Regions from separate parts of the Alteromonas sp. KC3 genome, predicted to be linked through region 1. Evidence: predicted binding sites of a transcription regulator. Region 1 holds the regulator's gene; the other holds the start of a gene.
The links. The regulator FliA, encoded in region 1, starts transcription of late flagellar genes. The targets are predictions, from matches to a motif close to CTAAAGNTNNNNNNNNNNNNGCCGATA.
Positions count from the first base shown of each region.

Region 1 (5,593 bases):
GCAGTATCGCCAAAGATATTTTCGTCAGGAGATTCTGGGCGACTTAGTTTGTGTAATAAGTCGACAAGATGTGCATCTGCAGGTTCTAGAGGATCACGCGCTTTAACACGTTCAAACATCTCTACCACCACATCGGTGGCCTGCAAAATAATATCCATTAACTCCGGCGTGAGTGTACGTTGCCCGTTTCGCATAACATCGAAAACGTTTTCGGCCCCGTGGCATATTTCAACCAACTCAGTCAGGGATAGAAACCCTGCTCCGCCTTTAACAGTATGGTAGCCGCGGAAAATTGCATTCAGCAAATCCGCGTCTTCTGGATTGTTCTCAAGATCAACGAGCTGTTCTTGTAATTGTTCAAGTATCTCTCCAGCTTCTACTAGAAAGTCCTGTAATATATCCTCGTCAACATCAAACGACATGCGCCCGCTCCCCTAAAAACCTAAGCTAGACAAAAGATCATCTACATCATCTTGGCCAGAAACAACATCATCGCGATTTTCCGCGTCAATAATTGGGCCTTCCGCTTGTACACCATCATTTTTATCGGCCTTAACGCTAGAAGGTTTAGAATGTTCTGAACCGTCGCGCTCGCCAAACATGGTTAACATGTTTACTAGGCTGTCCTCGACTTCTTTTACCAAGTCGATAACGCGGCGAATTACCTGACCAGTTAAATCTTGATAACCCTGTGCCATCAATACTTCTGTCAGTAACTGTGTGAGCTTAGTTGATTGCTCTGCGCTTTCTTCAAGTAAGTTATCTAAATCTGCACAAAGCGCTTTGAACTCGCCTAATTCTATTTGGCGGCTCATTAGCTTTTTCCACTCAGGCATCACTTTCTCGATGCGCTCAGCGAGCGTTTCTGCAATTGGCATGCTCGCTTCTACTGCATCCATAGTAGTATTAGCAGCTTTTTCAGTTTCTTCAATGACGTATGTCAGACGAGACTGTGCATCAGGCATATCTTCGGTCGCAAGATTCTTAATGCGATCGTCAATCTGAAAATTATTGAGCGCATCATGAAGTTGACGCGTCAGTTTTCCTACTTCTGCAAACAGCTCAACATTCTCCTTCATTGAGGCTGCTTCAAGTAGCGCATTGGCTGAAGCGTTGTCACCCTCTTCAAGATAGGCAACAAGTTGTTTAGCTTCGTCCAATGTAATCGGAACGTTTACATTTGGTGACATCCAGTAAACCTCGTTTCTCTGGTGAGCGTCTGGATCAACCTAAACGTTCGAAAATTTTATCCAATTTTTCTTTTAATGTTGCAGCTGTGAAAGGCTTAACTACATAGCCATTTACGCCGGCTTGCGCTGCCGCAACAATTTGTTCTTTCTTGGCTTCAGCAGTAACCATTAGCACAGGCAAATGCTTCAGTTTGTCATCGGCACGAATAGCACGCAGCAAGTCAATTCCTTGCATGCCTGGCATATTCCAATCGGTAACGACAAAGTCAAAGTCGCCTTGCTGTAGCATTGGCAACGCCGTACTTCCGTCATCCGCTTCCTGGATGTTGGAGAAACCCAAGTCTTTAAGTAGGTTTTTGATGATACGTCTCATGGTAGAAAAATCGTCAACCACGAGAATTTTCATACTTTTATCCAAAATAGCCTCCAGTGAGGGGTTAATTGTTATTAATATCTATTCTTCGTCAGCTTGCCACGACTTCATTCGTGATTTGAGTTTTAACATGGCCTGACTGTGAATTTGGCTTACTCTCGATTCACTAACATCAAGTACTTCACCTATTTCTCGTAGGTTTAGCTCTTCATCATAGTATAAAGAAAGCACGATAGCTTCTCGTTCAGGTAATGTTGTAATCGCATGGGCTAACGCCTTTTGGAAAGCACCTTGCATCAAGTCTTCAAGTGGTGCGTCGCTACCCCGATTTTGTTCAGTCGAAATAACGTCCTCAGACACACCTAAATCTTCAATGCCAACCAACTTACCAGCATTTACTTCATTCAACATTTGATGATAGTCCTGCAAACTCACATTGAGTTTAGCAGCAATATCAGAATCTCTGGCATCGCGTCCAGTCTCGCCTTCTACTTGCGAAATGGCTTCTGTTATCGCGCGACCGTTGCGATGCACTGACCGCGGCGTCCAATCGCCTTTTCGAATCTCGTCCAGCATAGCACCGCGGATACGAATACCCGCAAAGGTTTCAAAGCTCGCACCTTTCGAGCCGTCAAAATTGCGAGCAGCTTCTAATAAACCAATCATGCCTGATTGAATTAAATCGTCAACAAGTACACTAGCGGGCAAACGCGCCATCAAGTGATGAGCGATACGTTTAACCAAAGGCGCATGTCGTTCGACTAACTGCGACTTATCGGTTTGTTGTTGATAAGCTGCTGCCTTGCTATTCAACGCTGATTTCCTACTGCTTTCTCTGCAACCAACTGTTCAATGAAAAACTCTAAATGACCACCTGGCTGAGCCGGGATTGGCCATGACAATGCCTTGTTAGCCAGTTGAGTAATTGCAACGGCAGCAGGCGAACCTGGGTAGGCATCGACGATAGCGGTTTGTTTGCGTACCGCTTTACGAATATTTTCATCAAACGGGACAGTTGCCACTAATTCTAGTGCAACATCCAAAAATCGACCTGTTACTTTACTTAATTTACTAAACAGCTCTTGCCCTTCCCGCACGTCGCGCACCATATTGGCGACCACTTTAAATCGAAACACACCGTGTTCGCGATTCAAAATTTTGATCAGCGCGTAAGCGTCAGTTAATGATGTAGGCTCGTCGCACACTACAACCATAATATCCTGCGACGCTTTAGAAAAGCTTAATACCATGTCTGAGATACCCGCTGCGGTATCGACGATGAGAACATCAATTTGTGAACGTAATTCACTAAAGGCGCGTATTAAACCCGCATGCTGAGTAGGTGATAACTCTGCCATTGACTGTGTACCCGATGTCGCTGGCGCAATCTTGATTCCATGCGGACCAGTGACGAGTACCTCATCAAGCGTGCATTCACCCGATAATACGTGAGAAAGATTTTTCTCGACGCGAAGACCTAACATCACATCGACATTAGCCAGACCTAAGTCTGCATCGAGAACCATTACACGCTTACCCTGCTTAGCCATAGCAATGGCGGTGTTTAGTGTAATATTTGTTTTACCGACGCCACCTTTACCTCCGGTGACGGCAATAACTTTGATTAACCTTGATTGCTTCATTTTTCTTAAGCTACTCGCTTGGTCGTCAATCATACTGCTTATGCTGTTTTAATGGCGTTGTTACTACTAGTATGATTCAAACCGTACTTTTTATAAAGCTTTGCAGCAGCAGAAACCAAAGATTTTGCTTCTGCAATCTTAATGTCTTCTGGTACTTTTTGCCCATCGGTGACATAACTAACCGGTAACTGGTACTCAACTGCAGCACTAAGCACCTCTCCTAAAGAGTAGCACTCATCTAACTTTGTGAAAATACAGCCACTTAGTTCAATTTCATCATACGCTTTAATTATTCTCTGCAGTGCAGGATATTGTGTATTTGCCTGCGCTACCAAATATTTTTTCACTTGTGGCATTTGACCATTGTCAAATTGCTTAATTTGTTTAATCAAACGGCTATCTCGCTGACTAAACCCTGCTGTATCAATCAATACTAGACGCTTGTGACGCAGTTGGAAAAGTAAATCTGCTAACTCTTCGCTGGTTTGTGCTTTTCTTACTGTACAGCCAATTATCTTTCCGTAAGTAGCCAGTTGTTCAAACGCAGCTATTCTGTACGTATCAATGGTGATCATTGCCACTGATTCTGGGCCATACTTTTGGGCATATCGCGCAGCCAATTTTGCTACCGTGGTTGTCTTTCCCGTTCCAGTAGGACCCACCAATGCAACAGCGCCTTGTGCGGTAAGTATATCGTTACCTGTTACATTTATGCGATTAGCCAATAGGTTAAGAAGGTAAACCCACGCTTCGCGCTCATTGTAGTGAGCAGGCGTGTAATTTATTAGCTGAGTCGCAAGCGCATGACTTAAGCCCATATCGGTTAAACGCGTTATCAAATATTGATGAACGGGTTTTTGACGCTTATTTTTTGCGTCCATTAAATCAGCCACCTGATACTGTAAAACATTTCTCAGTGACGCTAGCTCTTCTTTAATCTGAGCAAGTTCGTCTGATTGATTAGGCGCAGTTTCATCTATGCTTGACGCTTGATGTGAAGGAAACGCATCTGCTTGCTCATAGCGGCTCGCACGGGATTGAGGTTGAGGCTGAGCAGCTTCAACTTCATCAATAAAGTCATCAGAAAAGTTAAGGTGCGATGCAATTTCATTAGCATGTTGCGCATTGGCAGAGGTATCTTTTTGGCTTTGCGGCTGAGCGCTTGAACCATGTTGCTTTTCAAGTAGCGCTTTTAAACTGTCTGGGCCGTCATCACCGATGATTTCACTTAAGCTAGGAACAGCTTTCTGACCGGGCGCTTTAGAGGCGGGTTTTGGCACTGACAACTTAGCCTCTGGCTCTTTATCGTAAGCTGCAACAAGCTCAATACCGTCAGCCACTTTGCGGTTTGACATGATAACCGCATCGCTACCCAACTCAGCTTTTACTTGGCTTAACGCCTCACGCATATCTTTGCCGAAGAAACGTCTTATTTTCATTGCAACCTCTCCAATCGCTCAGTGTCAGATTATTGACCGACCGAACTGACTATTTTTATCTGCTTATCATCAGGCACTTCTTGGTACGAAAGTACGTGGAGCCCAACAACTGAATACTTTAGGAAGCGTGACAGCACAGGTCTTAGCATGCCTGACGTCAGCAATACCGCAGGTTCACCTTCGAGTTCCTGCTGCTGACTGGCTTGTTGCAATGATTTTTGCAACTTATCTGCTAGTCCTGGCTCTATGCCAGCACCATCTTCACCGCCCGCTTGAAGAGACTGGTGCAACATCTGTTCCAACTCTGGCGCCAAGGTTATGACAGGTATCTCTTTGGCACCTTGTGTAATCTCTTGAACAATCAGTCGTTTCAACGAAATACGTACTGCAGATACCAGTACATCTGGGTCTTGGCTACGCGTACCATACTCACTTAGAGTTTGAACAATAGTACGCATATCACGAATTGGTACGCCTTCGAATAACAATGTTTGCAATACTTTAACTACGGTACTAAGCGGTAAAATATCCGGCACTAGTCCTTCAACAAGCTTAGGATGCTGCTTAGCCAACATATCAAGAAGTTGCTGAGCTTCTTCATGACCTAATAGTTGATAGGCATTATTAGTCAGAAGCTGACTTAAATGGGTTGCAACAACCGTTGCGGCATCGACCACGGTATAACCGAGTGTTTGAGCATGCTCGCGCTTATTCGGTTTTATCCATACAGCATCGAGCCCAAAAGCAGGATCTTTCGTTGCGCGTCCTTCAAGCTTGCCGAACACCTGCCCTGGATTAATCGCAAGCTCCTCGTCGTGACTAATGAGTGAGTCGCCAATGGTCACGCCGAGCATGGCAATAGTGTAAGTATTTGGTTCTAAATCGAGGTTATCGCGAATATGTACAGGAGGAATAAGAAACCCGAGTTCTTGCGACAATTTTTTACGC
Region 1 is NZ_AP024235.1:1,163,963-1,169,555, reverse strand. Features, by position in the region: gene JN178_RS05200 (chemotaxis protein CheA) at 1-422, opposite strand, end outside; gene JN178_RS05195 (protein phosphatase CheZ) at 435-1,190, opposite strand; gene cheY (chemotaxis response regulator CheY) at 1,225-1,608, opposite strand; gene JN178_RS05185 (RNA polymerase sigma factor FliA) at 1,645-2,376, opposite strand; gene JN178_RS05180 (MinD/ParA family protein) at 2,373-3,239, opposite strand; gene flhF (flagellar biosynthesis protein FlhF) at 3,245-4,645, opposite strand; gene flhA (flagellar biosynthesis protein FlhA) at 4,675-5,593, opposite strand, start outside.

Region 2 (5,593 bases), 1.1 Mb from region 1:
ATAACAGTGTGGACAGCTTACGCCAGCTTCATACTTATCGCTTTCTTTGTCTTCTTCAGTAATGGGCAGACGGCAAGCATAGCACTGCTCATAGTGGCTTTTTTCTAAGTCGTGATTAACCGCAACGCGATTATCAAAAACAAAGCAGTCGCCTTCCCACATAGATTCTTCTTTTGGCACGTCTTCAAGATACTGAAGAATTCCACCTTCAAGATGATAAACCTCTTCAAACCCCTGCTCTTTTAGATAGGCAGTAGATTTTTCACAGCGAATACCGCCTGTACAGAACATGGCAACTTTCTTATTTTTCGCTGGGTCAAGTTCTTTTGACACGTACTCAGGGAACTCTCTAAATGTTTCCGTTTTCGGGTCAATGGCGTTTTTGAATGTACCAATTTCAATTTCATAACCGTTACGTGTATCAATAACGGTAACGTCTGGATCGCTGATAAGCGCATTCCAATCTTTTGGCTTCACGTAGGTACCCACCGTTTTGCGTGGATCGATACCTTCAACACCCATGGTTACGATTTCTTTTTTCAGTTTTACCTTAGTACGATAAAACGGCTGTTCATCGTGAAGTGATTCTTTAAAAGAAATAGGATTAATTCGAGTATCATTGTTTAAATACGCAAGTAGCGCATCAATACCTTCACGCGTACCAGATACTGTGCCATTGATACCTTCATGAGCAAGTAACAACGTACCTTTAATACCGTTACTTTCCATCGCCTCTAGAAGCGGCTGACGCATTTCTTTGAAATTTTCAAGTGCAACGAATTTATACATCGCACATACAATATATTTTGACATGTTTTTAAACCTTTGCTGATTGGAGCGTAAGACCAGTGCAAAAATGCGGCGCGCAATATAGCAGATTCACAGTTACAAATCTACGGCAGTGCTGGTTTATGCCTTTTTGCAATTAGCATCAGTCAAAGTAATGATGGGTAGATGATATTTTATGCAACAACTTATGCAACAACAGATTCATCCCAGCGGCGGGACGTTAAGTTGTCATTAAACGCATGACTTTGTTCGACAACATCAAACAGCATCGTGTTATCTTCATCTATTGTACTAGAGTACGCTTTAGCTACTCGCTTTTGAGTACCATAGCTACAGTTATCTATTACATCATCTGGTAGTCGCAATTTGTTGTTGGTTTGCGCAAGTGGTTGAGGGTTCATAACGTGAAACAACCTTGCGGTTGCAATGTCTGTTTTCATTAATTCCGACAAAACAGACATGTTTTTCCAATCACTTGGCGTTGCCTCAAGTTTAGCTTTTGGGTAATGATTTAAAGCTTCAAGCGTTGAATCGATACTACCGCGTTTATTGTCGTTAAGTGTATCGGCACTATTGATGTGAATGGGTTCTGCCAATGCGTGTTGTTGCATGGCTAAATAAAGTGAAAATAGAGCGCCTTGGGAAGTCGCCTTAGACAGAATACCGCTAGACTCCCAAAATAGACTTGGGTCTATTGGGGGTGTGTTATTTGTCTTTAACTCTTCTGCTGACATTATATCTGGCGTTTATCACGTACAAACTTATACTTAGGTTGTCGGCAAGATAATGTTTTTCTTGAGCTTATTATTGCTCTCTATCGCGTAATAGATAATCATACTGCTATGAGCGATACCCATTCATGGATTGGAAATGCAATTTAGTAACAAACAAGTTTTGATTGTTGAAGATCAACGCCCATTCCTGCTGTTGTTAAAAGGGCTCATGCATTCTATGGGTGTATCCGATGTCGTTACAAAATCGTCTGCAGAACAAGCCGTTTCCCTATGTAAGAAGCATAAATTCGACATCATTGTTTGTGATCTTCACCTTGGTGCCGACAACAAGAATGGCTATGAACTTATAGAAGAACTGCGCACAAGACGACTGATTAACCCAACATCCGTTTTTGTACTGATTAGTGCAGATAGCGCAAGACCTGTGGTTTTAGGTTCAATTGACAGACGTCCCGATGACTTTTTGATTAAACCTTTTTCTCAGGTTCAACTTAAGTCTCGCATCATAAGAGCCTGGCAAAAGCGTCAGTTTCTTAAAGAGGCTTATCGCCTAATAGAACAACAAGAATATAATGCAGCAATAGACCATATTGAAGAACTGCTAGCCTCTCCATCACATTACAAAGGTCATTGTGAACAACTGCTTATCGAACTTTATTGGCAAATAAACGAACCATCTAAAGCACTTGATGTGTTACAAGACTATATAAATGGAAAACCCGTTCTGTGGGCTCAGGTAGCACTAGGTAAAACGTATCTACAACTTGAGCAAAACGAGAAAGCTATTTCCATAGCAAAACGCATTATAAAGAAGAACCGCTTTAATGCAGATGCCCACGATATCATCGCTCAGGCAAATCAAGCGCTAAAGCAAGGCGAAGCGGCTATAGAAGCAATTAAAGAAGCCATAAAGTTATCGCCTTTCTCGCTTACGCGCCACTTTCAAGCCTGCAATATAGCGCGGGCCAATCAAGATTTGGTATTAGCAGCAAGTTCAAGCCAAGCGATATGGGATTTATCAAAACGTACTGTGTATCAAAATAGCCTTCATTGGTGCGGTATTATCCGCGCAATGCTAGATGTTGCAGAATTTTTCGACGATAAGAAACAGCGAAACAAGTACCAACAAGAAGCACTTCTTACTCTACAACGCGGTAAATTTGATGAACATTTACAACGTATAGACAGGGAATTCGATGTTGAAATATTCGGAAAGATTGTAAATGCAAGAGTCAGCGCAATTGATGGAAAACTCATTGATGCCAAACGACATTTATCAGACTCTCAAATAGCACTTGAAAACAAATACCCTGAACTACCGACTGCGTTTATTCCAGATAGCATTAATGTAATGTACAAGCTTGGCGAATATGATGACGCACTTGAACTGTCTAAGATATTAGAAGGTAGACAAGACAAGCTAGATGCCAATAGTAGCTCTATGCTTAGCGAGCAAGAAAAGAAAGCGCAACAAAACCTCGCTAATTATCAACAGTTCAATAGAGAAGGTATTCAGCATTATCAGAAACAAGATTATGAAAGAGCCAAAGCATCGTTTGCTCTAGCCCAAGGCTATGCCCCTGTTAATACTGGCGTATCGCTAAACCTGCTGCAATGCTTACTGCAAATCGCCAAAACGCAAGACAAAGTCGAAATGAAAATCATCAACGAATGTAAACGCCTTTTTAAGCTGATTGATGATATGAATTTGAAGCCTCCCTACCAAGAAAAATACATTAATCTAAGAGAAGAGTTGTCTAAATATATTGGGTTTTAAGCGGTAATTGTTTTTTTTCAACTGTGATTTTTATTTGCTGGTTAAATTACTATTTTTAAATGTTCTTCAATCGCTGTATGTCCTTTTGAGGAGGTAAGCCAAATAGCCTGCTGTACTCACGACTGAATTGTGTAGAACTTTCATAGCCTACAGCAGAACTAGCTTGTGTTGCATCAAGCCCATTCATAAGCATCTGATCCCTCGCTTCTTGAAGACGAAGAGTTTTCTGATACTGCAATGGACTGGTTCCAGTTAGAGCCTTAAAATGTTGCCTGAATGCCGATGCACTCATGTGTGCTTTTTCAGCCAAATCATTCATGCCGATGCCCTGAGCAAAGTTCTGTTTTAACCACGTTACAGCTTTCAAAACATTCCCATTTGGTGAGCCTAGCGCCGCCAAATGGCGAAGATGCATACCATGAGGACTATCTAGTAGGCGCAGCACAATCTCCTTTTGAATGAGCGGTAATATGCCTGCTTTAATTGTTGATTGTTTCTCAAGGGTCAGCATTCGCTTCAATGCATCTAAAAGACCTTCATCGACGTCATATGATGTCAGTGCTTTAAATCGTATATCTTTAGGTGGTTTTGATAGTTTTAACTCCGCGCAAGTTTGCATAATAAGTGAGTAATCCATTTTCAATATCAATGCTAAAAAAGGCGAGTGTCGAGAGGCGCTAGAAACATGTGAGACAACTGGAAGATCAAAAGTAGTCAACATTGCCTGCCCCGCTGTGCAGTGGGTAACTTCATTATCTTGCAGAATTTCTTTGCCGCCTTGCAGTACAACTGCCAGGCTAAGTGTATAGATGCAATGTAAGGGTTCCGTTGGGGCATTGCGTACATGTACCGTAAGACCTTGTATGCCCGATTCAAAGTCCCCTTCTTTTCTGGCGAACGATTCTAACAGTTGAAAAAGCTCATTGCTTGCAACCGATTTCTGCTCAGGATTCATTGAATACTCTCTGATATTTTTGAACATACTTATACGCATTTCCTTTAAGGAAAACTAATGACTGTTCATCATACTTCTCTGCTTATAAGAGGCAACGAGTGCCTCCTATAAGCTAAAAATTAACCTAAGGTACGGGTGAAGAAAGGTGCTAGTGCACTGATAGCACTCTCTATTTCGTCTTGACCATCGTACAAGTCCATGTGGTTTGCACCGTCAACGATATGCATTGTTTTGTCTGTTGATGCCGCACGCTCCATTAGATTATCACTCATCCATTTACTACCGGCATCGGAACCAACAACGGTTAATAACGGCTGAGTAAGAAATGCTTCTGCTTTAAAGAAAGCATCGTAACTGATCAGTTGCGTTAGACTTCGGGCTGTACCGTAACCAGGCGCAGTGCAATAGGCCGCTCGGTCGGTGTGGTAATACTCCCATGCCTGACGGAGTTCCTCGTTTGGCGCATCTTCCTCTTTCAGCGGAGCCATTGGCATGGTGGCGGTGTCATTACCACTTGCGTCTGACGTTCTTGAGTCAGAACCGGCCTGTAAATATGGCAATGCATCACTGTCTTTCACGTTGTTGTCCCAACCGTTTCTGAACATTTGGCCAATATTTACCATACTAACTGTGCCGATGGCTTTTATACGTCTATCATTGATTGCTGCATTAGCGGTATAGCCCGCACCAGCACAAATGCCCATAGCACCGATGCGGTTGTTGTCCACATAGGGCAATGTCGTTAAATAATCAATTGCTGCACTCACGTCTTCGGTACGTACATGAGGGTTTTCTAGTTGACGCGGTATGCCTCCACTCTCACCTTGGTAAGAGGCATCATATGCAAGTGCGATGAAGCCATTTTCAGCTATTTTTTCTGCATAAGTACCTGCAGTTTGCTCTTTTACACCACCCCCTGGGTGTGAAACAACAACTGCTGGATAAGTCTGAGACTCATCAAAGTCTTTCGGAAAAAAGACCATTCCAGCCATCGTAATATCAAGACCATTTGTATTCGGGAAGTTGACTTTTTTCATGTTAAACGCTCCTTAACTAAAAACACCTGTTGATGCTGAACCGACTTATTGTTCCATCAGCATTTGCTACAGGATTAAGTTTAGTAAGTGAGCGATAAGAATGTTTGCCTAAAACAACGAACTGATTGCCTGAAATGTCATTTCGACGTTGTGTATAAAACCTTAACTTTCATGTGAGAGAACATAGAATTAACCAAACTAACAGTCCAATCGGGATAAGCCTCTTGCCTATTCCGCACTTTTAGCGTGTGTGAGTTCAAGGTACGGCTATAGGCAATATTCCTTACATTAAAGCCAGTTC
Region 2 is NZ_AP024235.1:2,293,703-2,299,295, forward strand. Features, by position in the region: gene trhO (oxygen-dependent tRNA uridine(34) hydroxylase TrhO) at 1-813, opposite strand, end outside; gene JN178_RS10315 (VC2046/SO_2500 family protein) at 975-1,523, opposite strand; gene JN178_RS10320 (tetratricopeptide repeat-containing response regulator) at 1,660-3,300, shown strand; gene JN178_RS10325 (AraC family transcriptional regulator) at 3,356-4,255, opposite strand; gene JN178_RS10330 (alpha/beta hydrolase) at 4,375-5,292, opposite strand.
Region 2: JN178_RS10315 (VC2046/SO_2500 family protein) is a predicted target of FliA. The motif match lies at 1,563-1,589, and genes of this name have one in related genera.